Regions from separate parts of the Anoxybacillus ayderensis genome, predicted to be linked through region 2. Evidence: riboswitches for the same ligand, from Rfam matches in the RefSeq annotation. Region 2 holds a riboswitch; each other region holds the start of a gene.
What was found. Region 2 has a riboswitch for S-adenosylmethionine ahead of mtnK (S-methyl-5-thioribose kinase). Riboswitches for the same ligand answer to the same signal wherever they lie in the genome.
Positions count from the first base shown of each region.

Region 1: linked by a shared signal. The riboswitch ahead of HNR63_RS01895 (methionine ABC transporter ATP-binding protein) and the one ahead of mtnK (S-methyl-5-thioribose kinase) in region 2 are both predicted to bind S-adenosylmethionine.
Region 3: linked by a shared signal. The riboswitch ahead of metK (methionine adenosyltransferase) and the one ahead of mtnK (S-methyl-5-thioribose kinase) in region 2 are both predicted to bind S-adenosylmethionine.

Region 1 covers NZ_JACDUV010000001.1:368,612-379,024, forward strand. Annotated here, with positions in the region: gene HNR63_RS01850 (acyl-CoA dehydrogenase family protein) at 1-822, shown strand, start outside; gene HNR63_RS01855 (arsenate reductase family protein) at 895-1,254, shown strand; gene gcvH (glycine cleavage system protein GcvH) at 1,312-1,695, shown strand; gene HNR63_RS01865 (DUF2553 family protein) at 1,729-1,977, shown strand; gene HNR63_RS01870 (ribonuclease M5) at 2,075-2,422, shown strand; gene HNR63_RS01875 (thioredoxin family protein) at 2,431-2,700, shown strand; gene HNR63_RS01880 (sterol-binding protein) at 2,830-3,129, shown strand; gene HNR63_RS01885 (O-acetylhomoserine aminocarboxypropyltransferase/cysteine synthase family protein) at 3,194-4,486, shown strand; gene HNR63_RS01890 (methyl-accepting chemotaxis protein) at 4,624-6,357, shown strand; SAM riboswitch class I at 6,501-6,606, shown strand; gene HNR63_RS01895 (methionine ABC transporter ATP-binding protein) at 6,681-7,709, shown strand; gene HNR63_RS01900 (methionine ABC transporter permease) at 7,699-8,367, shown strand; gene HNR63_RS01905 (MetQ/NlpA family ABC transporter substrate-binding protein) at 8,385-9,209, shown strand; gene HNR63_RS01910 (carboxymuconolactone decarboxylase family protein) at 9,281-9,625, shown strand; gene sufC (Fe-S cluster assembly ATPase SufC) at 9,808-10,413, shown strand, end outside.
Region 2 covers NZ_JACDUV010000002.1:280,880-291,292, reverse strand. Annotated here, with positions in the region: gene HNR63_RS03815 (pyridoxal phosphate-dependent aminotransferase) at 1-120, opposite strand, end outside; gene HNR63_RS03810 (carbon-nitrogen family hydrolase) at 218-1,012, shown strand; SAM riboswitch class I at 1,100-1,199, shown strand; gene mtnK (S-methyl-5-thioribose kinase) at 1,272-2,441, shown strand; gene mtnA (S-methyl-5-thioribose-1-phosphate isomerase) at 2,452-3,486, shown strand; gene HNR63_RS03795 (sugar ABC transporter substrate-binding protein) at 3,483-4,595, shown strand; gene HNR63_RS03790 (sugar ABC transporter ATP-binding protein) at 4,592-6,085, shown strand; gene HNR63_RS03785 (ABC transporter permease) at 6,082-7,041, shown strand; gene HNR63_RS03780 (methyl-accepting chemotaxis protein) at 7,048-8,784, opposite strand; gene HNR63_RS03775 (PAS domain-containing sensor histidine kinase) at 8,820-10,413, opposite strand, start outside.
Region 3 covers NZ_JACDUV010000004.1:34,771-45,183, reverse strand. Annotated here, with positions in the region: gene HNR63_RS06895 (glycosyltransferase family 4 protein) at 1-254, shown strand, start outside; gene metK (methionine adenosyltransferase) at 426-1,631, opposite strand; SAM riboswitch class I at 1,752-1,860, opposite strand; gene pckA (phosphoenolpyruvate carboxykinase (ATP)) at 2,035-3,621, shown strand; gene HNR63_RS06880 (N-acetylmuramoyl-L-alanine amidase) at 3,735-4,706, shown strand; gene HNR63_RS06875 (energy-coupling factor ABC transporter permease) at 4,757-5,722, shown strand; gene HNR63_RS06870 (energy-coupling factor transporter transmembrane component T family protein) at 5,719-6,456, shown strand; gene HNR63_RS06865 (energy-coupling factor ABC transporter ATP-binding protein) at 6,453-7,181, shown strand; gene desB (Delta(10) desaturase DesB) at 7,204-8,289, opposite strand; gene HNR63_RS06855 (DUF2584 domain-containing protein) at 8,533-8,775, shown strand; gene HNR63_RS06850 (ABC transporter substrate-binding protein) at 8,875-9,855, shown strand; gene HNR63_RS06845 (ABC transporter ATP-binding protein) at 9,862-10,413, shown strand, end outside.

The DNA of each region.
Region 1 (10,413 bases), on a different contig from region 2:
GTTTATCGCACAGTCGGTTTATTTGAAGCGCGCATGGGACAATTAACAGATGAACAAGCAAAAGACGGAAAAGAAACAGCAAAAGCGATCGCCGAATATGCGATTGAATGTTCGTTAAATAAAGTGTTTGCGACAGAAATGCTCGATTACATCGTAGATGAAGGCGTACAAATTCACGGTGGTTATGGTTTCATGCAAGAATACGAAATTGAGCGCATGTATCGCGATTCGCGCATTAATCGTATTTTCGAAGGAACGAACGAAATTAACCGCCTCCTTGTGCCAGGTATGTATTTGCGTAAGGCGATGAAAGGCGAATTGCCACTTTTACAAAAAGCACAACAACTGCAAGAAGAGTTAATGATGCTTATGCCTGAAGAAGTAGGCGATGGCGTGCTTGAACAAGAAAAATATCTTGTTCGCAACGCGAAAAAAATTGCTTTAATGATCGCAGGATTAGCGGCTCAAAAATTCGGTCCGAAACTTGAAAAAGAACAAGAAGTGCTTGTAAATATTGCAGATATTGTTAGCAACGTGTATGCGATGGAGTCAGCACTATTGCGTACGGAAAAAGCAATTGCGCAATCTGGGGTTGAGAAAAATAAACAAAAAGTATTGTATACACAAATTTTCTGCCAAGAGGCGTTTAACGAAATTGAAGCGCATGCGAAAGAAACGATCGTTGCTGTGGAACATGGGGACATGTTGCGCATGATGCTATCGGCGTTGCGGAAATTAACGCGCCATACGCCAATCAACGTCATTGCGAAAAAACGTGAAGCGGCAGCAGCGTTAATTGAAGCAGAGCGATATGTTGTGTAATAATGGAAGTACCAGACACATCGTCTGGTACTTTCGCTTTGTTATTGTACATAAGGATGATGAGGTGAGAAAATGACGACATTTTATTGGTATCCAAAATGCGGCACATGTCGCAAGGCGAAAAAATGGCTAGATGACAACAACATTTCCGTACAAGCTGTGCATATTGTAGAACAGCCCCCGTCAAAAGAGCAGTTGCGGACGTTATATGAAAAAAGTGGGCTTGATTTGAAAAAATTTTTTAATACGAGTGGCATGAAGTATCGTGAACTTGGATTAAAAGATAAATTAAAGACGATGACAGAAGAAGAAATGTTACAATTGTTGTCATCGGACGGCATGTTAATTAAGCGTCCAATCATCACAAATGGAGAGCAAGTCATTGTCGGATTTGACGAACAAAAATATCATGAAATGTTTAAATTGTCGTGAAATCGTGTCGAAAATCGTGTATGATGAAAAGGAAAACAATGTGTTGGAGGGACAACGATGAGCATTCCAAAAGAGCTACGTTATTCACAAGAACATGAATGGGTGCGTGTCGAGGGGGATACGGTTCGCATTGGTATTACAGATTTTGCCCAATCGGAACTCGGCGATATCGTATTTGTTGAGTTGCCAGAAGTCGGCGCACAACTTACAGCAAACGAGCCATTTGGTAGTGTTGAATCAGTAAAAACAGTATCTGAACTATATGCACCGATCAGTGGCAAAGTGATAGCTGTGAATGAAGAGTTAAACGATAATCCAGAGTACGTGAATGAATCACCGTATGATAAAGCGTGGATGATCGTCATCGAGCCGAGCGATATGAGCGAAGTAGACAACCTACTAACTGCTGAACAATACGAACAAATGATTAATCAAGACTAAAAAACAAATCGCAGGGCACCCTACAACACAGGGGTGTCTTTTTTGTTGAAACAAAAAACAATCGATATTACAAAAGATGTTGTTGGGAAATTTAATGAAAACGGCAACTTTGGGCTGTTTTATGACAACGAATGTGTTGGAGAGTTTGTTCAGGAAACGAACGAATTCAAGCTGAAAAGCGGATATGTAGAACAACAAGGACGAATTTTGAAAACGGTGACAGTCACTGAACATCCAGATGCGAAATATGTGGATTGCGACACAGAAGGTGGTTGGTGTTAAGGACAGCGGCATCGCTGTCCTTTTCGATTTCATAAAAGGAGAAAAAGTGCAACATAACGAATATAATATACATAAATGAATGTGCAAGGTGATGACGATGGCGATCATTGAAGTAGAAAAAGTGATTATTGTCGAGGGGCGGTCAGATAAAAGAAAGATCGAGAGCATTATTAGTGAGCCAGTAGAAATTATATGCACAAACGGAACGCTCGGTACCGCCAAACTTGATGAATTAATCGAAGCTTTGTACGATAAAGATGTGTACATTTTAGTTGACTCCGATGAGGCGGGAGAAAAATTGAGGCGCCAACTTCGCCGTGAGTTTCCGGAAGCTGAGCATTTATATATTGATAAAATGTATCGTGAAGTTGCAGCTGCTCCGAAACATCATATTGCGGTCGTATTATTAAGCGCAAATATCGATGTACACGCACAATATTTGTAGAAAGTTGTGTGATGATTGTGAAGGTTGTTTATATGTACACGCCATTATGTGGCACGTGCCAAGTGGCAAGCCGTATGGTTGATGTGCTTGAACAGTTATTGCCAACTGTCACGTTTGAGCGTCAAGACTTAAATTATGTGCCTGACAAAGCGATCGAATGGCATATTGAAAGCGTTCCATGCTTACTTATTTTTAAACGCGGCAAACTCGTGAAAAAAATATACGCCTTTCATTCCGTTCCACATGTATATGAAACGTTGCGAAAGCTGGCTGAATAAGCCAGCTTTCGACATATTTCTTGGGAAATTGACGAGGAAGGAAGACATTTGTCGAGCAGTTATAGAAGGAACTCACCGTCTTCGTATGGAAACAATGAATACGACAATACATGGGACGGGGGCGGTTGTATGAATATGTTAACACCAATTTTACCAAATGACGGTTTATATATTCAATTGCAATGGGAAAGCGGGCAAATTTTATTAAGCATATCAAAAGAAGGAATTCAACGCGTTGAAAAAGCGAACGGGGATCGGGTCATATCGATTCGTGGTTCCGCACAGGCCATTATGTCACTACTACAAGGATCGTTAAAACTTCAGCAACAACTTCGCTTAAACGAATTGTCCGTCACAGCATCGTTTCGCCACATTTTATTATTAGAGTCAGTTTTCTTTCTTGCTAAACCGTACGATCTTGTTCATTGACGAGCAGTTTTTATCGTGTTAAAATTCAAAATATTCAACAATTATTCGTTCAGGGGGAGAAATGATGAAATTTGAAACGATTGCTGTGCACGGGGGACTGCAAACCGATCCGGTAACAAAAGCGCGTGCGGTACCGATTTATCAGTCAAATGCGTATTTGTTTGATAGCACAGAGCATGCGGCAAACTTATTTGCATTAAAAGAAGCAGGATACATTTACACGCGCATTCATAATCCGACGGTGACCGTATTTGAAGAGCGAGTAGCAAAGCTTGAAGGTGGTGTAGGGGCTTTAGCAGTGGCGAGCGGCATGGCAGCGATTACGATGGCCATTTTAAACGTCGCTCAAGCAGGAGATAATATTGTGTCTGCTTCTACGCTGTATGGAGGGACGTACAATTTGTTTGCAAATACGTTACCAAAATACGGCATTACAACTCATTTTGTCGATCCAACTGACCCAGAAAATTTCCGCGCTGCAATTACACCGAAAACGAAAGCTATTTTTGCGGAAACGATCGGCAATCCGAGTTTGCATGTGTTAGATATTGAGGCGGTTGCAAACATTGCCCACGAAGCAGGTGTCCCGCTCATTATCGATAATACGTTTGCGACGCCGTATCTTTGCCGTCCGATTGAACATGGAGCAGACATTGTCGTTCATTCTGCGACGAAATGGTTGCTTGGCAACGGGACGACGCTAGGAGGCATCATTGTCGACGGTGGAAAGTTTGACTGGAACTCACCAAAGTTTCCAGCGTTTACGACACCAGATCCGAGCTATCATAACCTCATCTATGCAGACATCGGAGCGGCAGCGTATATTGTGAAAGCACGTGTGCAGTTGTTACGTGATTTAGGACCAGCCATTAGCCCGTTCAACGCCTTTCAATTTAATTTAGGGCTTGAAACGTTGCACGTGCGCATGAAAGAACATATTGAAAACACAAGAAAAATTGTTGCATATTTAGATAATCACCCAGCTGTCCGTTGGGTGTTGTATCCTGAACATGACAACCATCCAGCGAAAGAGCTAGCGAAAAAATATATGCCAAAAGGGGCAGGAGCAGTCGTCGTTTTTGGCATTCAAGGGGGAAGGGAAGCAGGAGCTGCACTTATTAACAATGTGAAGCTTTGGTCGCATGTGGCAAACGTTGGCGATGCAAAAAGTTTAATTATTCATCCGGCAAGCACAACGCATCAACAACTAAGCACAGAAGATTTACAAGCATCTGGTGTAACAGAAGATATGATTCGTTTATCGGTCGGCATCGAAAATGTGGATGATTTAATCGAAGACTTAGAACAAGCGATCGAAGCGGCGACAGGCGTTCGGTCGATGTATTCGAAAGTGTAAAAAAGAGGAGGTAGTCGGAGAAATTCGTCTACTTCCTCTTTTTATTTTTTCTATCAACATATGAAAAATTTTAATTACATTTCGAGAAATTTGACATACAATGTAAATTGTCTATGTTTAACGTCCGGAGGGATACAATGTTTAAGTTAAAAAGTTTACAAACGAAAATGATTGTTAGTTTTTCTTTCATTTTTTTAGTCTGTGGTCTTTTGCTAGGTTTTCTCGTTTACCGTTCAGCTGATCAATTTGTCGTTCAATCTGTCGGAACTCAAGCAAGACATATCGTGGAGAACGCTGCCAAACTTATAGATATGGATCAATATAAAACCATTCGCCCTGAAACGGGAAAGAATGACTACTACCATGAATTACGTGCGATTTTTAGCAGTATGAGAGAGATGAACAATTTGAAGTACTTATATACGATGAATCGGCGTACAGTGGAGGATGGGTACGAGTATTATTATGTCGTCGATGGTTCAGAAGGAGAAGATTTTGCTGATCTCGGAGAAGTGGAAGTAGAAATAAACGATTTTCCTATGTTAATTAAAGCGTTTGAAACGAAAACGCCCCAAGTGGGGGAGTTAAGCTATTCGGAAACGTACGGTGCGCTTGTATCTGCTTACGTTCCTCTTATCGACGAATCAGGGGAAATCGTAGGGGTGTTAGGAGCGGATTTTGATGCAACGAGTATTTATGAACTGATGAAAGAGAACGAAAAAAAGATGTTGTTTTTGACTATTAGTATGCTATTGGTTGTTATACTAATGGTTTTCCTTTTAACGTTATACCTCGTTAAACCATTGAAGCAGCTAACAAAAAGCGTTTATCAATTACGTGAAGGAAAGTTTGATGTAACGTTTGAAGTAAATCGATCGGATGAAATTGGGGAACTAGCCAACGCTTTTGCGTATACGGTACATGAGTTGCGTACGATTATCGATGGGGTGACGCGCACATCTGTCGACTTGAATGAGTCTGCTGGACAAATGTTGAAACGTACAGAAGAAGCTGCTCACCGTATTGAATGCGTGTCGGAGGATATCGATCGTATTTCTAGTGAAACGAATCAACAGCAAGCATATATTGAACGCATTAGCTTAACGATTGATGAAATGTCTCGCGCACTCCAGTCCATTGCTTCGTCTTTAGACGAAACGGTACATGCATCGCAGCACATTAGTCATTTATCGCAAAAGGGAAAAGAGAAAATGGAAGGTTCTACTTATCAAATGAAGAAAATTTCTGAAAAACAGCAAATATCGGTGCAACTTGTCCAAGAGCTTGAAAATAAATCGAAAGAGATTCATCAAATTGTAGAGCTTATTTCTCAAATTGCTGCACAAACCAATTTATTAGCTTTAAACGCAGCGATTGAAGCAGCGAGAGCAGGAGAGCATGGGAAAGGGTTTGCCGTTGTATCGGAGGAAGTGCGAAAGCTAGCTGAACAATCAAGTGAAGCGGCAAGCACGATCGCTGGATTAATTGAAGATATTTTAGTAAAGATGGAACGAGCGGTGAAAGCGATGAATGAAAGCACGCAAGAAATTTATTCTGGAACGAGTGTTTTAGCTGAAACAGGAGCCTCGTTTTACGAAATTATTCAAGAAGTCGCGCGCGTCTCGGATCAAATTGAGTCGATTTCAGCTGCCACAGAGCAATTAAGTTCAAGCAGCGAACAAGTCGTAGATGCCTCTCGTGCTGTTCAAGCGATCGCAAAACGAACGGCTAGTTCGATGACCACTTTTGCTGGCGAAATGCATCAACAGGCCGTTTTCACTCAACAATTGAGCGATACTTCGAAGGAGCTACATCATTTATCACATAAACTTCAAGAAATGATTCGACACTTGAATCGACGTGCAATGTAAGGACGTTAAGGGAAACATCTTCCAATTTTTTATATAATAATTTTTATTGACATCGTCCTTCTTTCGATGATATACTCACATTCGTAGTTCAACATCATTCTTGAATACATTAAAACGTTAACTGAATAAAGCGTTTAAAAGCGCTCTTATCAAGAGAGGTGGAGGGATGTGCCCGATGAAACCCGGCAACCGTCAGCGCTGCTGAAATGGTGCCAATTCACACAAAGCGTTTGCTTTGAGAGATAAGAGACAGAATGGACGATAACGCCTTTCTGTTCTCTTGAACAGAAAGGCTTTTTTCATGGAAGGAAGGTGACAGCGACGTGATTACTTTATCAAATGTAACGAAAGTATACAAAGCAGCAAGCGGAAATGTGACTGCGGTCGATCATGTAAACTTGCATATTGCAGAAGGAGAAATTTTCGGCATCATCGGTTATAGCGGAGCGGGAAAAAGTTCGCTTATTCGATTGTTAAATGGACTAGAAAAGCCGACAAGCGGTGAAGTCATTGTCGATGGAAAAGATATGGGGAAAATTAGTGGGAAACAATTACGACAAGCTCGTCAGCAAATCGGGATGATTTTCCAACATTTCAACTTACTTTGGTCGCGAACGGTGCGTGAAAATATTGCTTTCCCGTTAGAAATTGCCGGTGTGCCGAAAGAGGAACGGATGAAGCGTGTCGATGAGCTCATTCAACTCGTCGGCTTGCAAGGAAGAGAAAATGCATATCCGTCGCAATTGAGCGGAGGGCAAAAACAGCGCGTCGGCATTGCGCGTGCGTTAGCGAACAACCCGAAAGTGTTGCTATGTGATGAAGCGACGTCGGCCCTTGACCCACAAACAACCGATTCGATTTTAGATTTGCTCGTCGATATTAATAAACGTCTCGGTTTAACGATCGTGTTAATTACACACGAAATGCATGTCATTCGTAAAATTTGCGATCGCGTAGCGGTCATGGAAAACGGAAAAATTGTTGAAATGGGCGAAGTGCTTCATGTATTCCGTAAGCCAGAGCAACCGATTACGAAACGATTCGTCCAACAAGTGACGGAGCCGGAGGAAACGAAAGAAGCGATGTTGCATCTTCTTGAACGATATCCGAACGGCAAAGTTGTTCAACTTACATTCGTCGGCGAAGCGGCTGAGCAACCGCTCATCACGCAACTTATTCGCCAATTCGATTTGAATGTGAATATTTTGCAAGGGAAAATTTCGCAAACGCATCACGGTTCATATGGGGTGCTATTCATTCATTTAGACGGTGCGAATGAAGAAGTTGAGCGAGCGCTCGCTTTTATTCGCCAGCAAGAAGTGGAAGTGGAGGTGTTGGCGAATGTGGAATGAACTATTCCCGAACGTCGTTTGGGATAAAATATGGGCAGCGACAATGGAAACATTGTATATGACCGCTGTTTCTGTTGTAGCGACGTTTGTACTTGGCATTTTACTTGGTTTATTGCTGTTTTTAACGTCTAAGGGAAACATATGGGAAAATCGTTTCGTTAACGGTGCTATTGCGTCGTTCGTCAACATTTTCCGCTCGATTCCGTTTATTATTTTAATTATTTTGCTTATTCCGTTTACAAAACTTGTCGTTGGCACGATTCTTGGAGCAAACGCTGCGTTGCCAGCACTCATTATCGGTGCCGCACCGTTTTATGCGCGCATGGTAGAAATTGCGCTTCGTGAAATCGATAAAGGTGTCATTGAAGCCGCAAAAGCGATGGGTGCGACGACATCGACAATTATTTGGAAAGTGCTCCTTCCAGAAGCGCTTCCTGCACTTGTATCTGGAATTACAGTGACGGCGATTGCGCTCGTTGGATATACAGCGATGGCAGGAGTTGTTGGCGCTGGAGGGCTCGGAAATTTAGCGTATTTAGAAGGGTTTCAACGCAACAATAACGATGTTACATTTGTTGCAACAGTGCTCATTTTAGTGATTGTCTTTATTATTCAGTTTATTGGTGACTTTGTCACTTCTAAAATAGATAAACGATAAAAAGGAGGAAGAAACAAATGAAGAAATGGATCTCTTTACTTGTTGCTGCAATTGTTGTTTTAGCGCTTGCTGCTTGCGGAAAAAGCGAAAGTGCGGAAGAAAAAACGAATAAACTTGTCGTTGGTGCATCAAACGTACCACATGCGGAAATTTTAGAGCGAGCAAAACCGATTTTAAAAGAAAAAGGGATTGAATTGGAAATCGTGACGTTCCAAGATTATGTATTGCCGAATAAAGCGTTAGCTGATAAAGAGTTAGATGCAAACTATTTCCAACACATTCCTTACTTAGAAGCACAAATGAAAGAACATGGTTATGATTTTGTTAACGCTGGCGGTATTCATATTGAACCAATCGGCGTATACTCTAAAAAATATAAAAGCCTTGAAGAACTACCAAACGGGGCAAAAATTATTATGAGCAACTCTGTTGCAGACCACGGTCGCATTTTATCGATGCTTGAAGAAAAAGGTTTAATTAAATTAAAAGATGGTGTTGATAAAACGAAAGCGACAGTTGATGATATCGTTGAAAATCCGAAAAACTTAGTGTTTGAAGCAGATGTCGAAGCTGGTTTACTTCCTCAAGTATATAAAAATGACGAGGGAGATGCGGTATTAATTAACGCTAACTATGCGTTAGATGCTGGCTTAGATCCAGCGAAAGATCCAATTGCGGTAGAGTCACCAGAAAACAATCCATATGTTAACATTATTGCGGTTCGTAAAGGTGACGAAACACGTAAAGAAATTCAAACGCTCGTTGAAGTGTTGCAATCAAAAGACATTCAAGACTTCATTTTAGAAAAGTATAACGGTGCAGTCATTCCAGCGACAAAATAAGGATGTCCATTCGGGCATCCTTTTATATTTTTCGGAAAACGACACATGATAAAAAGGAAGGAGGAGTGATTATGTCGATGGAACAATTTTTACACGAATATAAACAAGGGCTAGGAACGTTTACACAACAAATGCCGAAGGTTGGGCAAACGTTTAATGCGTTTACAGAGGCGTGTTTTGCGCAAGGGGCGTTGTCGAAAAAAGAAAAGCAATTGATCGCATTAGGCATTAGTGTTGCTAAACAAGATGAATATTGTACGATTTATCATACGAAAGGATGCATCGACGAAGGAGCGACAGAAGAACAAATATTTGAAGCATGTGCGGTTGCTGCTGCGTTAGCTGGGGGGGCGACAATGAGCCAAGCAGTCACGCTCGTTCGCCAATGTATCGATGAATTCACTCGCATGCACTAAAAGGATAGGGCTCTCCTATCCTTTTTTACATATGTGATAAAGTAAACAAACTTTCTAAACAAAAAAGTATCAAAATGCTTGCAATAAGGTTGCTAATACTTTTCATCTGTTATAAAATTGTAATGAGAATAAAATGAGAATTACGTTTTTATGAACATAAGCGAAACTGGAGGTATTTTTTTATGGCAACATTAACGATTAAAGATCTTCACGTTGCAATTGATGGAAAAGAAATTTTAAAAGGGGTCAACCTTGAAATTAAAGGTGGCGAGTTTCATGCCATCATGGGACCAAACGGAACGGGAAAGTCGACATTATCTGCCGCAATCATGGGCCATCCAAAATATGAAGTAACAAAAGGAAGCATTACATTAGATGGGCAAGACGTATTAGAAATGGAAGTAGACGAACGGGCTCGCGCAGGTCTTTTTTTAGCGATGCAATATCCGAGCGAAATTAGCGGTGTGACAAACGCTGACTTCCTTCGTTCAGCCATTAACGCACGTCGTGGAGAAGGAAATGAAATTTCATTAATGAAATTTATTCGTCAATTAGATGAAAAAATGGCGTTTTTAGAAATGAATCCAGATATGGCGCATCGTTATTTAAACGAAGGATTCTCAGGTGGAGAGAAAAAGCGGAATGAAATTTTGCAATTAATGATGTTGCAGCCGAAAATTGCAATTTTAGACGAAATTGACTCAGGTCTTGACATCGATGCATTAAAAGTTGTTGCAAAAGGTGTAAATGAAATGCGCAACAGCGAATTTGGCTGTTTAATTATTACC
Region 2 (10,413 bases):
TTGCCCAAGATTAATGACGTCATGCCCTTCAGCAATGACCGCATTCACTTTTTGAACGAGCGAAGCAAAAAATTGCTTCGGTAGTTGTTGTAACAAGTTCGATTGCGGAAATGTTTTCATTTTTCGCACACCTACTTCACAAAAAGGTTGAAATTCTAGTCATGTATCATATATCGTAAAAATCAAAATGTAAAGAAAATTTTTCGAGGTGAATGAAATGAACATTGCTTGCATACAAATGGACATTGCGTTTGGAGCGCCTGAAAAAAACAAACAAACGATCGTGCGCTACATGGAACAAATGGCGCGTGACGTCGACGTCGTCGTTTTGCCAGAACTATGGACGACAGGCTACGATTTAACGAGATTAACGGACATCGCCGACGAAAACGGCGAAGATACAAAAACGTTTCTTTCCTCGCTTGCGCGCACGTACGATGTGCATATTGTCGGCGGATCGGTAGCAAAAAAAACGGACAAACAAATGACGAATACGATGTATGTCGTCGACCGACATGGTCATGTCGTCAGCGAATATAGTAAACTTCATTTGTTCAAATTGATGGATGAACATACGTATTTGCAAGCTGGCGAAACGTTAGGTGTATTCGAGCTTGCTCACACGACGTGCGCAGGCGTCATTTGTTATGACATTCGTTTTCCAGAATGGATTCGCGCTCATACATTACACGGGGCCGAAGTGCTATTTGTCGTCGCGGAGTGGCCGCTCGCTCGCCTTCATCATTGGCGCACGTTGTTAATGGCGAGAGCGATTGAAAACCAATGTTACGTCGTCGCTTGCAACCGCGCAGGAAAAGATCCGAACAACACATTTGCTGGCCATTCGATGATCATCGATCCGTGGGGAAATGTTCTTGCTGAAGGGGACGAACAAGAAGCGATCATTTCGGCGAATATTGACATAAGTGAAGTGCAACATGTGCGCGGGCGCATCCCGATTTTTGCTGATCGTCGCCCAGACGTGTATAAAATTTTTGAAAAAAAGGATTGACAAACGAGCATAAAGCGATGTATGATTCGAATCAAGCGAATTCACGAAACTTTTTCACTGTTAAAAACATTCAAATAACGATAAACACTCTTATCAAGAGCAGGTGGAGGGACGAGCCCGATGAAGCCCGGCAACCGGCGGTAACGCACGGTGCTAATTCTTGCAGCAATAGGCTGAGAGATAAGAGGTGCGAAGCAAACTTCAAACCTCTTTCGTTCAGCGAAAGAGGTTTTTTATTTATGCTAAGGGAGGAATCCATATGTACGAACCGTTAACAGAACAAAAAGCGATCGCCCTTGCTGTTCGGTTAGGGCTTTTTGGGAAAGATGCGCTTCTTTCATGCCAAGAAATTGGCGATGGCAACTTAAATCTCGTGTTTCGCATCGTCAACGAGCGCACAAACGACAGCATCATCATCAAACAAGCGTTGCCGTATGCGAAAGTCGTCGGCGAAAGCTGGCCGCTTACGTTAAAACGAGCGACGATCGAAAGCCAAGCGTTGCGCACATTCGCAAGCTACGTCCCTCAATACGTTCCGAAAGTATACTATTCTGATGAGTCTTTAGCAATTACGGTGATGGAAGATTTATCACATTTACAAATTGCTCGTCGCGGGCTGATCGAAGGAAAAACGTTTCCAAAACTTTCGGAACATATCGGTGAATTTATCGCAAAAACGGCGTTTTACACGTCTGATTTCGGCATGAACCAACAACAAAAAAAGAAACTCGCACAACAATTTACAAACCCTGAACTTTGTAAAATTACAGAAGATCTCGTATTGACCGACCCGTTTTTTGACCATGACACAAATAACTTTGAAGCGGAACTTCGCGCAGATGTCGAGCAACTTTGGCAAGATGACGTGTTAAAATGCGAAACCGCAAAACTGAAACGGCTCTTTTTAACGAAAGCGGACGTCTTGCTTCATGGCGATTTACATACGGGAAGCATTTTTGCAAGCGATGATGAAACGAAAGTGATCGACCCAGAATTTGCATTTTACGGTCCGATCGGCTTTGATCTTGGGCAATTTTTCGCTAATTTGCTGTTAAACGCTCTCGCTCGCGATGAACGTGACCGCGAACCGCTCTTTCATCATATCGAAAAAACGTGGGACGTGTTTGTTCGCACATTTTCTGAACTTTGGCGTGAAAGCGATGAACCGTATGCGCAAATTTCTGGCGTGCTTCAAGACGTGCTTCACGATGCAAAGATCGAAGCGATTGGATTTGCTGGCTGTGAAGTCATTCGCCGAACGATCGGTTTAGCCCATGTCGCAGACGTTGACGAATTGCCGCTTGAGCGCCGACTTGATGTGAAACGTCACGCGCTTCGCCTCGGACGTGCGCTGATCGTACAGCGTGAACAATTGCCGATTCAGGCGATCAAACAACTTGTGCAACAAACGGTACATGTGAACAGCTAGGAGGAAGACAATGAAATCTGTACAATGGCACGATACACATATCACAATTTTAAACCAACAAGCGTTGCCTCATAAGACGGAATATTTGGAATTAAAAAACATAAAAGACGTATGGGATGCGATCGTGACGTTAAAAGTGCGCGGGGCGCCGGCAATCGGCACGACTGCCGCCTACGGCTTAGCGCTTGCGGCAAAATCGTATGAGACAGACGACTTAGCGCAATTTCATGCCGAGTTAAAGCGCGACCGCGACTATTTAGCTAGCTCGCGTCCGACCGCTGTCAACTTATTTTGGGCGCTTGATCGGCTTATGAAAAGCGTCGCGCAAGCAAAATCCGTCAACGAAGCGAAAACGACGCTCATTCATGAAGCGATTTGCATTCAAGTAGAAGATGAAGACGTATGCCGCCGCATCGGCGAACATGCCCTTTCCCTTTTTCAAGACGGCGATCGCATCATGACGATTTGCAATGCCGGGGCGATTGCGACGGCGCGCTACGGAACGGCGCTTGCTCCGTTTCATTTAGCGAAAGAAAAAGGAATGACGCTTCATGCGTATGCGTGTGAAACGCGACCTGTCTTGCAAGGGGCACGGCTCACCGCTTGGGAGCTTTCACAAGCCGGCGTCGATGTGACGCTTATTACCGACAACATGGCCGCGCAAACGATGAAAGCAAAACGCATTTCCGCTGTCATCGTCGGCGCGGATCGCATCGCCGCAAACGGCGACACAGCAAACAAAATCGGCACGTTCGGTCTAGCCATTTTAGCAAAAGCGTTCAACATCCCATTTTACGTCGCCGCCCCGCTCTCAACGATCGACTTACAGACGAAAACAGGCGACGACATTCCGATTGAAGAACGCGCTAAAGAAGAAGTGACGCATATCGGCGGCGTGCGTATCGCACCGAATGTGAACGTCTACAACCCTGCCTTTGACGTCACACCGCATGAACTCATTACCGGCATTATTACCGAAAAAGGCATCATTTTTGGCGATTACGCAACAAAACTGCCGACATTATTTGAGGAGGTATTCGCATGAGAAATGTATGGCTTGCCTTCGTGCTTCTTTTGGCGCTATTAGCCGGATGCACGAACGAACAAGATGCCGTTTCTAAACCGGCACAACAACCGAAAGAAGAAACGAAACAAACGAATGAAACAACAGGAGCGGACATTCCAGCCGCACTAAACAAACCGATTAAAATTGCCGCTATTATGCAAATGTCGATCGGCACCTTTTCATCGCAATATATCGCAGGTGTGAAAGAACAAGTCGCAAAATTTGGCGGCGACGTGCAAATTTATAACGCGGATAACGATTTAACGAAAATGGCATCGTACGTCGAAACGGCGATTAACCAAAACGTCGATGCGATTTTATTAGACCATGGACGGGCGGATGCGCTAAAAGCCCCTGTGGAAAAAGCGCTAGCAAAAGGCATTCACGTCGTCGCGTTTGATAATGATTTAAACATTCCGAGTGTCACTGTCATTGACCAAGACGATTACAGCTTAGCATGGAAAACGTTAAAAACGTTAGCGGAAGATTTAAACGGTGAAGGCGAAATCGTCACGATTTGGGTCGGCGGCTTTACGCCGATGGAACGGCGCCACGTCATTTACGAAGCGTTTCAAAAACGATATCCGAACATAAAAGAAGTCGCAAAATTCGGTACAGCGAGCGCAAACACCGCTTTAGATACACAAACGCAAATGGAAGCAATTTTGAAAAAATATCCGAACAAAGGCGATATTGATGCGGTGTTTGCGACGTGGGACGAGTTCGCCAAAGGAGCAACGCGCGCCATTCAACAAGCAGGTCGAACAGAAATTAAAGTGTACGGCATCGACTTAAGCGATGAAGATTTACAAATGATTCAACAACCGAATAGCCCATGGGTCGCAACGACAGCAACCGATCCAGCGGAAGTCGGACGCGTGCAAGTGCGCTTTGCGTATCAAAAAATTGCAGGGGAAAAAACGCCAAACATTTATTCACTTGAACCGCATTTAGTGAAACGTTCCGACTTACCAGATCAACAAGTGTCGATGGGCGAACTGCACAACTACATTTCAGGCTGGGGACAATCAAACGTCGCTGTCTCTCCATGGATGAAAACGCTCGAACAACAGGTGAAAAAACAATGAGCGGGCTTTCTATGAAACAAATCGTCCATTCGTTTGGCGATGTCACCGTATTAAACGGCGTGAACTTCCATGTCCAACCGGGCGAAGTTCACGCCCTTTTAGGTATGAACGGCGCAGGAAAAAGCACGTTAATGAACATTTTAGCTGGTCACCTGCAAGCAACGAGCGGAGCGATTGACATCGACGGACGGTCGTATACGTTTTCTTCCCCGCGAGATGCGAAGCGAGCGGGCATCGGACATGTCGTGCAAGAAGTGGATGCGGCGTTATTCCCTGCCCTATCCGTATATGAAAATGTGCTCGCTGAACAAATTGTTGAACAACCGAACATGTTGTTTTCAAAAACGAACAAGCGGGCGTTTGTGTTACAACTTCTTGAGCGCGTCGGTTTGGCGCATGTGTCGCCTGATGCGTCCGTCCAAACGTGCTCGCTCCATGAAAAACAGCTTATTTTACTCGCTCGCGTCCTTTCTTCTTCCGCTCGCTACATTATTTTAGACGAGCCGACCGCCTCGTTAAGCGAAGAAGAAACGAAACGGCTATTTGCGATGATTGAACAATTAAAAGCACAAGGCGTGTCGTTTATTTACATTTCGCATAAATTGCACGAAGTAAAACGCATTTGCGACCGGATGACGATTTTGCGCGACGGCACAGTTGTATATGAAGGTGATGTATCGCTTCCGACGGAACAAATCGTGCGCCATATGGTCGGGCGGCAACCGGAGACGCGCAACACTTTTGCGCGGGAAAAAAGTGAAGAAACGATATTTGAAGTGAAACAACTATACATTCCAAAAACGAAAACGACGGTAGACCTTGCTGTACGACGCGGGGAAATTGTCGGCATTGCCGGCATCGTCGGCGCAGGAAAAACAGAATTAGCAGAAAGCATCATCGCCCATGTGAACACGACAGGGGAACGCATCGTGCGCGGGAAAAAACAAACGTGGACATCGCCAAAAGATGCGATCGAAGCAGGCGTTTGTCTCATTCCAGAAGAGCGCCGAAAACAAGGATTATTTATGAACGAAACGGTAGAAAAAAATTTGACGGTGCGCCTATTGTCGAACATTTCGAAATGGCAATGGATTCATAAACGACGCGAGCGCACGATCGCGACATCGCTCATTTCATCGTTACATATTCGTCCATCCTCGCCGGCCGCCTTGGCAAAAAACTTAAGCGGCGGCAATCAACAAAAAGTCGTCATCGGCAAATGGCTGCAAACGAACAGCGACGTATTTCTTTTTGACGAGCCGACAAAAGGCATTGACGTGCACGCGAAAGAAGAAGTATTTTCGATCATTCGCTCGCTTGCTGAAGAAGGAAAAGCGATCATTTATTTCACGAACGAGTTTCAAGAGCTGCTTCGCATTGCACATACGATTTACGTCATGGTCGACGGTCGTTTCATCAAAAAAATAGACGCCCAAGAAGCGACATACGAACAGCTCGTCCATGATACAACAGGAGGTGACATGAGATGAAGTTTTTATACAAATACGGAACGATCATCGCCATCGTTGTCGTCATTAGTTTTTTCAGCATCACGCTCGATTCGTTTTTTACGTATGCAAACTTTAGCGACATTTTACGTTCGATTTCGATCGTCACGCTCGTTGCGATCGGCATTACGTTTTCATTAATTGTCGATGGATTTGATTTATCGGTCGGCTCAACGGTCAGTTTAGCGACAATCGCAAGCGCCTCCGCGCTCGTTTTACATCGCCAAGAGCTGTTCGTCGCGCTCATCGTTCCGCTTCTTCTCGGCGTGCTCGTTGGATTGCTGAACGCCTTTCTCATCATTCGCCTTCGCTTGCCCGATTTATTGGCGACGTTAGCGGTCATGTATATCATTAACGGCGTACAATTGACGTATACGAAAGGATTTTCGATTTACAACGACATGCCGCTCCCAGAAGGCGGAACGGCGCCGGGAAAATTTATTCCATCGTTTTTATTTATCGGACAAGGAGAGCTGTTTGGCATCCCATTTTCTGTGTTGCTTATGCTTTTTGTCATCGTTTGTGCTCATCTTTTTTTAACGTATACGAAATTCGGTCGCTTGTTTTATATGACGGGCGAAAATCGCGAAGCAGCAAGGCTCACCGGCATTCCCGTCGATCGTTACCGCACGGTTGCGTATATGATTAGCGGACTGTTCGCTGCTTTAGGCGGCATTGTTCTTGCTTCGCGCATCGGCACCGGACAAGTATCGGCAGGGGCATCGTTATTAATGGATGGCGTCGCTGCCGCCTTTATCGGCTTTTCCGTCTTTGGCGCAGGCAAACCGAACGTCATCGGCACGCTGCTTGGTTCAATTTTAATCGGGGTGTTGTTAAACGGGCTGACGATGATGAACGTGCCGTACTACGCCCAAGATATAATAAAAGGAACGATTTTAATTTTCGCACTTGCGTTGTCCCATATTGTAAAAAAGTAACCCACCTTACGCAAGGTGGGTTTCAAACGTCCGTTCTTTTTCTACTTTTTCCATTAGTTCATCAATAAGACGAATGACTTCGGTCGATGCTTGTTCGAGTTCTTGCAGTTGCGCTTCGGCACCTTTTATATCGCCTTTTGCGTACGCTTCCGCTGCTTTTTTCGCCGCGACGTGCACACGTTCATGAGGGGCATCGAGCTTTTCATACGCTGGTGTGCCTTTCAGTTGTTTTTTCGTTTGTTCATCAAAGTACCATTTTCCTAATCGGCATTGATGGTGAGAAGCGACATCTTCTGGACGAACGGTTTCGTAGCCGACAATCATATTGTAAATGCGCCATTTCCATAATAAGTGATCCGTTTTCGCTAAATGCAATAACGCTTTCGCAGATAGTTTAATATTGTTTTCGTTAACTAAATGTAAACGGAAACGGTCGATCGCTTTGCTTAACGCATGAACCGTCTTTCCTGTTTTTTCACCAAGCTCGCGAACGTATTCTGTTAATGAGGCAATCGATGCCATTCGGTTTGCGATTTCATCGACAGCCGCCGCTTGTTGTTCAGCAACCGCAGCATTCGTATTTGTACTATCTTGAATGTCGCCCATCGCTGATACGATTTCGTTTAATAAAGGCATCGCTTCTTGCGCTTGACGAACCGCTTGACGAATCGTCGATGACGTTGAATAAATGGCCGATGATACTTCCGATGAAATCGTCCGCAACTCTCCGACGTTTCGTTGCACTTCGCCGAGCGATTGTACCGTATGATCGGCAAGCTTCCGAATTTCTTCCGCAACGACGGAAAATCCTTTTCCGTATTCCCCTGCACGTGCCGCTTCAATCGAAGCGTTTAACGCGAGTAAATTCGTTTGATCCGCAATGCCGTTGACAAGCTGCATCACTTTTTCAATCGCGCTTAAATGTTGTTGTAAATGTTCAAAACGATCAACCATGTTCGTAAACTGTTCGGACGTTTCCATAATTTCTTCAAACGCTTCCGTCATCATTTGTTGCCCTTTTTCCGCCTGTTCAACGGATGTCGTCGTTTTTTCGGCGATGACGGTCGCCGCGTGCGCCACTTCCGAAACGGCGGTCGTCATTTCTTCCGTCGCCGCCGTCACCATTTGTACATCGCTATTTTGTTGATCGAGCGCTTGCAGTAAATCTTTAATAAACATAATTTCCGCATTTTGTTCCATCAACATTTCTGTTCCGCTTGCGATTTGTTCCATCATCGTTTCTGTGTACACTTCAACGAGAAGCTGTTGCTCAATATTAATCGCCCGCTGCAACGTTTCCATCAATGTTAAACAACGTTTCGGCGCAAGGGCGGTTTTTGATAACAACGTTGTTAAAATAAAGAAATTCAAATGATTAAAGGCAACGATCAATTTTCCGACATTCACTTTTTGTTTGCGCAACAAATGGAAAAAGCGAAGCGATTCATCGACGTACGCGCGGTTGCGTTCCATCGTAAAAAAGGCGTTCATATACGCTTCGATGCGCGCTTCAGTCACCGCATTTGCCGCTTCTGGCTGCACTTGTTTCAGCCCCTCATAAAAAAGACGAACCATCTCTTGTTTGTACGGTGAAATGAGTTCATCAATTTGTTTTAACTTTGCGAAATCTTCAGTCGTAAAATGGTTGTATGATAACGTGTCGATAAATCGTCCTTGAAACGAATAGTCTGTCCCTTTTTCAAGCAATTCGTTTAATGACGGACGAAGGCGCTTAAATAACATGCGATTCACCTCTTTAGCTGTCTTGACATATAAGTCTATTGTACTATATCTCTTTCATGCATGTCATTAGTAATTGGCAAGGTAATATAAAACGTCGTGCCAACGCCTACTTCGCTCTCGACATCAATGCGCCCGTCATGTTCTTCAATAATTTTATAGCTGACCATTAAGCCGAGCCCCGTTCCACGCTCTTTCGTCGTATAAAACGGCTCCCCTAATTTTTTTATTTTCTCTTTCGGAATGCCGCTTCCTTCATCGCGGATGGCGATGCGTATGCCTTCTTCGACACGTGAAACAGAAACGGTAATCGTGCCGCCGTTTGGCATCACTTCAATCGCATTTTTTAATATGTTAATAAACACTTGTTTTAATTGCTTCGGTTCGCAATAAATAAGCGGCACTTGTTCATACGTCGCTTCAATTTGAATGTTATGCATCGTCGCCTGCACGCTTAATAAATCGACCGTTTCTTGCATAATTTTCACCACGTCGCCTCGTTCATAATGAATGGCTTGCGGTTTCGCCAACACGAGAAATTCAGTAATAATTGACTCAATGCGCTTTAATTCTGACATAATGACGTGGAAGTACATATCATATTGTTCGCAATCATTGCCGATACTTCCTTGCAATAGTTGAATAAATCCTTTTAACGCTGTCATCGGGTTGCGAATTTCATGAGCGATGCCTGCTGCTAGTTGCCCGACGACGTTTAACGTATCAGACTTGCGCAACTGTTCTTCCATTTCTTTTTTCTCGGTCATGTCGCGCACCATCATTAACCCGACATGTTCAATAATGTTTGGCTTAAACGATAATTCCACAATTTTTTTCTTTCCTTCGCCATCGATGAGCGCAAACTCTTTTTCTTCTTCTTCATTTCTCAGCCACATGTGAAATTTATTTAAATCGTTGCTTGCAATAAACGTATGTAAGCTCTTTTTCATTAGCTGTTCTTTTTGAAGGGCAAAAATGCGGCAGGCGGCAGGATTCGCATCAAAAATGCGCTGTTTATCGTCAATGAGCACGATGCCGTCCATCGCATGATTAAATACGCTGCGAAACTTTTGTTCTTGTTCGCGCAACTGCTTTTCCATTTTTCTTCGTTCGCTGACGTTGCGAAAAATCGTTAAATGGTAGCCGTTAATGGCGCCTTTTTTCGATGTAAATTCAAGCTGTTTTGTTTCGCCATTTGGCATATGAAACGTCAGTTCATCGCGAATTTGCCCATCGCGGAAAAATTGGCGCAGCACGTCGCGCACTTTTTTATTTTTTCCATCGATAAACTGCAATAAGTTCGCATGGACGAGATCGTGAAGCGGTAGCTCAAACGTTCGGCTTGCGGCTGGATTGGCGCGCAAAATGTTTCCAAAATCATCGCAAATAATAATCGCTTCGTGCGCTTGTTCAAAAATGGCGCGAAATCGTTCTTCGCTTCGCTGTAAGTTCATTTCCATGTTTCGTTTTTCTGTCACGTTGCGCATAATCGCCATAAAAAAGCCGCTATGCACGTTCGCTGTCAACGTCAATTCAAACAACTTTTGCATGCCGTCGCCTAAAATAAATGGAAGCTCGCTTGATACCGTTCCGTTTCGTTTTAACGTAAGCAACAGTTGATCGAATAAATCG
Region 3 (10,413 bases), on a different contig from region 2:
CTGTTGTTTGTGCAAATCGCGGTGGGGTTACAACTATCGTCACTGAACAACAAACAGGATTATTACGCTCTCCTGATGATTTAAACACTTGGAAAGAAGCAATTGAATACTTATTGAAAGATGAACAAAAAAGAAAGCAAATGGGGAAATGTGGTCGAGAATATGCAAAAACAAAAGACTGGAATAACATATTCATCGAACTTCTTTCTCATTATGAACAAGTGGTGCACAAACGTTTCTCTCATTACGCGTAAGAGCGAGCAAGGGGCGATTCACTTTCCTTCTGAGTAAACAGCATGCCAAACCATAATGTCCAACATTTTTAGCTACTATCGCTTTTCCCTGTCCCATGATCATCAAACAACTGCAAAAGAACATACTTGTGAAAAAAGAGAGAGCTACATTCCGTAACTCTCTCTCCTTTCTTACTTCGCCAACTGTAACGCTTGTTGTTTTAACACTTCTGCTTTATCTGTACGTTCCCAAGGAAGATCAATATCTGTGCGACCAAAGTGACCGTAAGCAGCTGTTTGTTTGTAAATCGGGCGACGAAGATCAAGCATTTTAATAATGCCCGCCGGACGAAGGTCAAAGTTGTTGCGCACCACTTCAATTAATACATCTTCAGATACTTTGCCCGTGCCGAACGTATCAATTGAAATCGATACAGGTTTTGCAACACCGATCGCATATGCTAACTGCACTTCACATTTATCTGCAAGACCTGCCGCGACAATGTTTTTCGCTACGTAACGCGCCGCATAGGCTGCTGAGCGGTCTACTTTCGTTGGGTCTTTTCCTGAGAATGCCCCGCCGCCGTGACGTGCATAACCACCGTATGTGTCAACGATAATTTTACGTCCCGTCAACCCTGCGTCACCTTGTGGACCACCGATGACGAAACGTCCTGTTGGGTTGATAAAATATTTTGTGTTTTCATCGATCAATTCTGCCGGAACGACAGGTTGAATGACATGCTCTTTAATGTTGCGTACAATTTGATCTTGTGTAATTTCTGGATGATGTTGTGTAGAAACAACGATCGTATCGATACGTACAGGTTTGCCGTTTTCATCGTACTCGACTGTCACTTGCGTTTTTCCGTCTGGACGTAAGTACGGTAAAATGTCTTCTTTACGCACTTCCGCTAAACGGCGTGCAAGTTTGTGTGCTAGAGAAATTGGTAGCGGCATAAGTTCTTTCGTTTCGTTGCACGCGAAGCCAAACATTAATCCTTGGTCACCTGCACCGATCGCTTCGATTTCTTCATCTGTCATTTGTCCTTCGCGAGCTTCTAACGCTTTGTCAACACCCATTGCGATATCTGGTGACTGTTCATCAATTGACGTCAATACTGCGCACGTATCTGCATCAAAGCCGTATTTTGCACGCGTATAGCCAATTTCACGAATTGTTTCACGAACAATTTTCGGAATATCTACATATGTAGATGTTGTAATTTCTCCACTCACTAAAACAAGTCCTGTTGTTACGCTCGTTTCGCACGCGACACGGGCATTCGGATCATTCGCTAAAATCGCATCTAAAATCGCATCGGAAATTTGGTCACAAATTTTATCCGGATGCCCTTCCGTTACAGATTCAGATGTAAACAGACGACGTTTAGGCATTCAAACATTCCTCCTCAGTATAATGAAAAATGATACGGTACTCATCCCTCTTATTATGGTCTATCGTGAAAAAAACCTTTCCCTTAGAGGAAAGGTTTTTGCATTTGTCTGCGCCTTTCACTCTTATCGTTCAAGGGCGTCCCCTTGCCACAGGTTAGCACCTTTTCACGTATGTGACGGTTGCTGGGCTTCATCGGGCCTGTCTCCCTCCACCAACTCGGGATAAGAGTATCCGTTCATCTCAGCATCATATCACATCTGTATGAAGCGAGTCAACGTTTTTTCTACTGTAATGATCTTGAAAATAAATTCAAGAAAAATACACGAATTAGTATGGACTATTTATCAAAATGTGTTATACTTTTTACATAAAGATAAATCAAACAAAGGTAGGTTTTGTCCGATGAATTCCATTGAATTGACGAACAAATTATCAACACTCTTACAAAGGGATGGGGTTTTTCATAACTTATCTGTACCACGATTAGTAGAAAAAGTATTAACTCGCAAAGAAGGCGTTCTCACTTCATCAGGAGCAGTTTGTGCAACAACTGGGAAATATACAGGTCGTTCTCCAAAAGATAAATATATTGTGGAAGAACCGTCTGTGAAACATAAAATTGATTGGGGAACTGTCAATCAACCAATTTCTGAAGAAGTATTTGATAAACTGTACAATAAAGTGATCGATTATTTAATGACGAAAGAAGAAATATTTGTATTCAACGGCTTTGCAGGCGCGGATCCAGCTTATCGTTTGCCAATTCAAGTTGTCAATGAATTTGCTTGGCATAACTTATTTGCCCATCAATTGTTTATTCGTCCAACAACGGAAGAATTACAAACGCATGAACCACAATTTACGGTCATTTCTGCACCGACATTTAAAGCGGATCCAGCTGTTGACGGCACGCGTTCAGAAACGTTTATTATCATCTCATTTGAACGTCGTACCGTGCTGATTGGTGGAACAGAATATGCAGGGGAAATGAAAAAATCGATTTTCTCGGTCATGAACTTTTTATTGCCAGAACAAGGAATCTTTCCGATGCATTGTTCAGCAAACGTAGGTCAAGAAGGAGATGTGGCGCTCTTTTTCGGTTTATCGGGCACAGGAAAGACAACGCTTTCTGCTGACCCAAACCGTCGCCTAATTGGCGATGACGAACACGGTTGGTCAAATAACGGCGTGTTCAACATTGAGGGCGGATGTTATGCGAAATGCATTAACTTATCACGCGAAAAAGAGCCGCAAATTTTCGATGCGATTCGCTTCGGTTCCGTATTAGAAAACGTCATGATTGATCCAGACACGCGCATACCAAACTATGACGATGCGACGTTAACCGAAAATACGCGCGCAGCATACCCGCTTGAAGCAATGGACAATATCGTCCAACCGAGCGTTGCAGGTCATCCGCATACGATCGTCTTTTTAACGGCCGATGCGTTTGGTGTATTGCCTCCAATTAGCAAATTAACAAAAGAACAAGCAATGTATCATTTCTTAAGCGGCTATACAAGCAAGTTAGCGGGCACAGAGCGCGGAATTACTGCACCTGAAGCAACGTTTTCTACTTGCTTTGGCTCACCGTTTTTACCGCTTCCTGCAACACGCTATGCAGACATGCTCGGACAAAAAATTGACGCTCATGGCGTGCAAGTATTTTTAGTCAACACCGGTTGGACAGGAGGCGGATACGGTGTTGGTGAACGGATGAAACTGTCTTATACGCGCGCAATGGTCAAAGCTGCGTTGGAAGGCGAATTAAACAACGTAGAAACCGTTCAAGACCCAATTTTCGGTCTGCATATTCCGCTTCACGTCCCAGGTGTACCTGATGAAGTATTGCAACCAAAAAGCACATGGGCAGATCAAGAAGCATATGAACAAAAAGCAAAAGAACTTGCGGCGAAGTTCCGTGAAAACTTTAAAAAATTCACAAACGTTGATCCACGCATTGAACAATTCGGGGGACCGATCGCATAAATGAAAAGGCTGCCTGTTTTCGGCAGCTTTTTCATTTTTCATATGTTCGTACAAACCATTTCATTCAATGAAACATATAGTAGTACATAGAAATAAAGAAAAGGAGGCTAAAAATGAATGAACTATTTGCGATTCCTCAATTAAAAGATATACGCCATCTTCTTCCCACTCGCTCTGGCCAATCGTATAAAAAAACAACACTTGAACAAAAAACGCACATTATTATTCATCATAGTTTAACGAAAACAGGCTCGGCATTTGCGTTCGCCAATTATCATGTAAGTAAAGGATGGCCAGGCATCGGATACCATTTTGTCATTGAACAAGACGGAACGATTCATTTTTGCAACGACTTAGAAACGATTAGCTACCATGTCGGCAACCATAACAGTTACTGCATCGGCATTTGTTTAACAGGCGATTTTCGCACACAACAACCGACGGATGAACAAAAACAATCATTGAGAACGTTATATAAAACGCTGGTAAACATCTTGCCGAACTATAAAGATGTGAAAGGACATAATGAGCTAAAAGGATACGAATGGAAACAATGCCCTTGTTTTAACTATGCGCAAGTATTAGCTGAAAACGAAAACGTCGAAATGAAAGAAGAAGTCAAACTGTATACCGTCGAACGAGGAGATACGCTATGGGCCATTAGTCAAAAAACAGGGGTAAGTGTAAAAACGTTATTGCGCCTAAATCCAAACGTGGATCCAAGAGCATTACAGCCCGGGCAACAAATAATCATTGAAAAACTAGTAAAAAAAGAAGAAGTGAAAACCCCATCACAACCATCCAATCAAACACCGAAACAACAAAACATAGTCGAACAACTGATCAGTAAGCTTCCAAATAAAGTATTGCGATATGGCGATCGCGGCGAAGACGTTCGCATCTTACAACAAGCGCTAAATATGATCAATTTTAAATGCGGAGCAGAAGACGGAGTATTTGGCAAAAAAACGTTAGATGCCGTGAAACGAGTGAACCTTATGTTTTCAGGCGGAAATAAAAATGGTGTTTATGACGAAAAGACGAAAAATTATATAATAAGCAAACTTAGAGAAAAAATGAAATAGCTTTCCATAACATATCTCCCCTATAATAAGGTGTAAGGGGGGATATTTTTATGCATATGGCAGATGCACTTATTTCACCTGCAGTAGGAATGGCGATGTGGGGGGCTACGGCGGGTGTAGCAAGCTACTCATTAAAAAAAATAAACATGGAAGCAGATGAAAAAAAACTGCCGCTGATGGGGGTGCTTGGAGCATTTGTATTTGCAGCGCAAATGATTAACTTTACCATTCCTGGTACAGGGTCGAGCGGACATTTAGGTGGCGGATTGTTACTTGCCGCTTTGCTAGGTCCTTATGCAGCGTTTTTAACGTTAGCCGTCGTTTTATTTATTCAGGCACTCTTTTTTGCAGATGGCGGACTGTTAGCATTCGGATGCAACGTGTTCAATCTCGGCTTTTACACATGTTTTATCGCATATCCACTTTACAGACGACTCATTCGCCGAACAAACATCTGGTTTGCTTCCATCATCGCTGCCGTCGTTGGATTGCAACTCGGGGCATTTAGCGTCGTCGTTCAAACGTTGTTATCCAGAAAAGTCGAATTACCATTTACGACGTTCGCTTTATTTATGCAACCGATTCATTTGGCGATTGGTATTGTAGAAGGAATGGCTACAGCGGCTGTCATCTCATTTGTGATGAAAGCAAAGCCAGAACTTTCAACAACAACAAATACACCGACAAATCGTCTCATCGGGACACTCGGTTTGCTTGCGCTTCTCATCGGTGGCATGTTTTCATCCATCGCTTCGTCCAAACCAGATGGATTAGAATGGTCTATTTTTCGCACGGCAGGTACGGAGGAACTACATGCAACAACAGCACTCCACACCGCACTAGAACGTCTCCAACAATCGCTCGCTTTGTTGCCTGATTACAATTTGAAAAATGGGGGCGCTTCGATCGGTTGGTTAGACATCGGCACAAGCGTTTCTGGCATCGTCGGTGTATTTATCGTTGCAATAGCAATGCTCGTACCATACATCATGAAAAAATGGAGAAAAGAAGCGTGATCCATGCACATATGTCAAATATGAAAAAGCGACGACATGATGTTCATCCGTTAAGCATGCTCATTATAACGTTTACATACATTCTTGTCGTTGCTTCGTTTCACACATATGCATTTATTGAACTCGTTCCATTATCGCTTTATCCGATCACAATGATCGTTTTTTATCGTCTTTCTATTCGCCATATTAAACGCGTACTGCTCGCTTCTCTACCATTTATTACAGTTATAGGGGCTTCACAGCTCTTTTTCATTCATGAACACGTATCGTTTTTTCATTGGCGTATAGAAGCAGGATGGCTGTCATTCGCTACTTTGCTTGTAAAAAACACGCTTGCCGTTCTTGCTGCAACAGTATTGTTTTTGACGACATCGGTCGAGCAACTCGCAGGGGCGCTCCTTTCGTTGCGTATTCCTCATTTGCTCGTTATACAATTACTTTTGACACATCGATATATTTTTTTATTTTTAGAGGAAGCAAAACGACTTCGTCAAGCGTATATGTTGCGTGCATCACACCATCGCGCGATCCAATTATCCGTTTGGGGTTCGCTCGTTGGACATTTGTTACTGCGAACATTTGAACGTGCCGAGCGCGTGTATGAAGCGATGACATTGCGCGGGTTTTCTATTCAGCGTATGCATATAAAAATAAAACGATGGACAACAAAAGAGAGAATTTACACGTACGTCACAGTTATATTGTTCATCGTTTATCGTTTGGTGGTCATATGATGATAAACATATCGAATATTTGTTACATATACCCAGATGGTCATGAAGCCATTCGTAATATTTCTTTTTCTGTTCAACAAGGAGAATGCATCGGCATCATTGGAGCAAACGGTGCAGGAAAATCAACGTTATTAAAACTGCTCGTCGGTTTATATATGCCACAAAGCGGACATATCGTCATCGATAATATGCACATGTCGAAACAAACGTTACGACACATTCGTCGCATCGTTGGCTTTACATTTCAACAAGCCGATGATCAATTATTTATGCCAACCGTTTACGATGACGTCGCGTTTGCGCTTCGAAATGACGGGATGAATGAAAATGAAGTAAGCCAACGAGTAACAAACGCTTTAACGCTTGTCGGTGCGATTCATGTCAAAGACCGCCCACCTTATCGTTTATCAGAAGGAGAAAAGCGGCTCGTTACCTTAGCAACTGTGCTTGCGATGGAACCGAAAATATTGCTGATGGACGAGCCGACGGCAGCGTTAGATCCGAGAGCAAGACGAACGCTCATTCATCTCGTTCAATCGTTATCACATACAAAAATCATAACAACGCACGATCTCGACTTTGTGCTTGAATGTTGCGAGCGAACAATTGTACTCGCAAACGGAACGATCGCATATGACGGTCCAACAGAAGCTGTATTAACGAACGAACCGTTTTTACACGAACATCATTTAGAACTTCCCCTTATGTTGCAAGGGAAAAAATAAAGCGCGGCTCATTGGCCACGCTTTATTTTTGCTTCACCATTTTTTGTTTGACTACAACATTTTCTTTCGTTTTGTACGAAAGATCATCTATGTTTAATCCATTTCCGAGCGTTCCGTATACATATCCTTCGCGAGGCTCGATGAGTTCTGTTTGTTCATAATAAAGCCGTGGCGTTTTCCATAGCGCAATTAACGCTTTTGTCATCGGCATTTCATGATACCGTTCCGGCCATAGTTGTTTAATATATTGTTTGACTAGCGGGTAATATTTTGAGCTCATTGCTGGGAATAAATGATGTTCTGTATGGTGTGAAAAGTTAAAATGCAACACATCCACCCACTTTGGAACAATGACCGTTAAGCTATTAGCTAGTGGATCGTTAACTGGAACGAGCGGATTTAAACGATGGTTCGTCGAAATATATCCCATAACGATTGCATTTCCAATGAGCAACGGAATAACGAACGCAAAGAGCCATTTTTCCACTCCGATCATCAGCAATAACCCAATCCATACCGACCATGGCAATACAAACTGCCAAAATACTGCGCGACGACTTCCTTTTTCAAACTCCTTCCAAAAATGAAGAAGCATATGAAGCGAATGAACGGTAAACATCCCTGCTAAAGACAAAAACGAAAAAGCCGCACGAATCGGAAACGGAATGCGATAAATCCAACGGAGGAAACGACTTTGAGCTAAACGTTTTATCGTTGGCCACGCGTCAGGATCGAGCTCCTCATGTTGCGTATGCACATGATGTGTCGCGTTATGCCACTTTCGCCATAGCTTCGGACCTGTGCAAAGCGGTAAAAACGCAATGCCACCTAACAAATCACGAAGCCATGCCCGTTTGACTACCGTCCCATGCAAAATTTCATGCCCTAAAAACCCTAATCCAGCAAAACAAAATCCAATAACAACTGAAAGCAATCCGTTCCATAACCAATGGAGATCAAATAAAGAAATCGTTACAATGCTACTAACTAAAACGAGCATGTAAGCAAGGCCACCAAACAGACGAGACGGAACAGGACGGAACGCTTCCTCAGGCAAATACGGGGCAATGCGAGCCGCGTACCACCCGAATGAATGAAATTGTTTCATGTAACAAAAAACTCCCCTCATACGTAAAAACTTCGCTTCAAAAAGAAATGAATATTCAAACATCTCCCTCTAAAGCTTACTGTCATCGTATCACTTATATTCTTGTCCTGTCAACAACATTTATTACCTGATCATATTATTTATTTATATTATGTAGTATAAATCCCTTGAATACAGTTGTATAACAACGATAAATGTGTTTCAATGAAAGTGAACATACCGAGAAAGTTTGGGGTGAAACAGATGGGCATGCCGTTAGAAATACAAACGATGATCGTCACAAACGGAAAAGAAAAACGAATTGAACACAACTTATTTGTATTACAAAAAGAAGGCTATCGCTTATATCCACTTGACGTGCCGTTAGAAGTAAGACGAACAAAACACGGAGAAGCAACCGGACAAGCTGTCGTTAAAAAACTTGTCCTTGAGAACGGAACAACGATCGTTACATACGAATTAATTGCTTTACATTCGATTAATTAAACCGTCGAGCGATGTGCTCGGCGGTTTTCTTTTTAGGTCATTCACACATTTTTATTAGGCGCATACGATAAAGCAAACGAAACGAAAGAGGGGAAAATAATGCGAAAATGGGTATTTTTGCTTGTTGCTTTTATGTTCTTACTTTCGGCATGCTCATCCCATGATGTAAAAACGTTGCGCGTTGCGGAAGTGACTCGTTCTATTTTTTACGCGCCTCAATACGTCGCAATTGAAAAAGGCTTTTTTGCTGAAGAAGGGCTTCATATTGAACTAAATACGACGTGGGGCGGCGATAAAACGATGACGACGCTTTTATCGAACGGAGCAGATATTGCACTCGTCGGTTCGGAAACGTCTATTTATGTGTATAGTCAAGGAGCCATTGATCCCGTTATCAACTTTGCGCAATTGACACAAACGGACGGCACATTTTTAGTTTCGCGCGAACCGATCGCTAACTTCACGTGGGATCAACTGAAAGGAAGTACATTTTTAGGTCAAAGAAAAGGCGGCATGCCGCAAATGGTCGGAGAGTACGTTTTAAAACAACATGGAATTGATCCACATAAAGACTTAAACCTCATTCAAAACATTGAATTTGCTAATATCGCCAATGCATTTGCGAGCGGAACAGGCGATTTCGTCCAACTATTTGAACCGACTGCTAGCATTTTTGAACAAGAAGGAAAAGGGTATATTGTTGCTTCCTTTGGAACGGAATCCGGCCATCTCCCATACACAACGTTCATGGCAAAACAAAGTTTTATTGAGAAAAATAAAGATGTCATTGAAAAATTTACACGCGCTCTTTATAAAGCCCAACAATGGGTGCAAACACACGAGGCCAAAGAAATCGCAACAGTCATTCAACCGTACTTTGAAAATACAGATATCGCTCTTATTGAAAAAGTCGTCGATCGCTATAAAAAACAAGGCTCCTATGCAACAGACCCTATTTTAGATGAAGAAGAATGGAACCATCTCCAAAACATCATGAAAGAAGCAAATGAGTTGCCATCGTACATTGATCACTCGATTTTAGTGAATACATCGTTTGCCGAAAACGCACAAAAGAGGTGAAACACCATGCCCATTTTAACGATTGATCAAGTGATGCATGCCTACGTGACAAACCAATCGGCTGTCTTGGCGCTTGATCATCTGTCGCTAACTGTCGAGAGGGGAGAATTTCTCTCCTTTCTCGGCCCAAGCGGTTGTGGAAAAACGACGCTTCTTTCCATTATCGCTGGACTAATCGAGCCGACGAAAGGACGTGTGCTTATCGAAGGAAAAGAAGCAAAAACGATGCGTCAAACGATTGGGTATATGCTACAACACGATTATTTGTTTCCGTGGAAAACAATTGAACAAAACGTCACACTCGGATTAAAACTGACAAGAAAATATAGCGAGAAAACGAGAAAACAAACGCTCGCCCTTTTACATCAAATTGGTCTACGCGACGTCGATGACCGCTATCCTTACGAATTGTCAGGAGGGATGCGTCAGCGCGCTGCACTCGTTCGCACCTTGGCAACCGACCCGAAAATTTTATTGTTGGATGAACCGTTTTCAGCACTTGATTACCAAACAAAACTTAAACTAGAGGATCTCGTATGGGAGACGTTAAAGCAATAT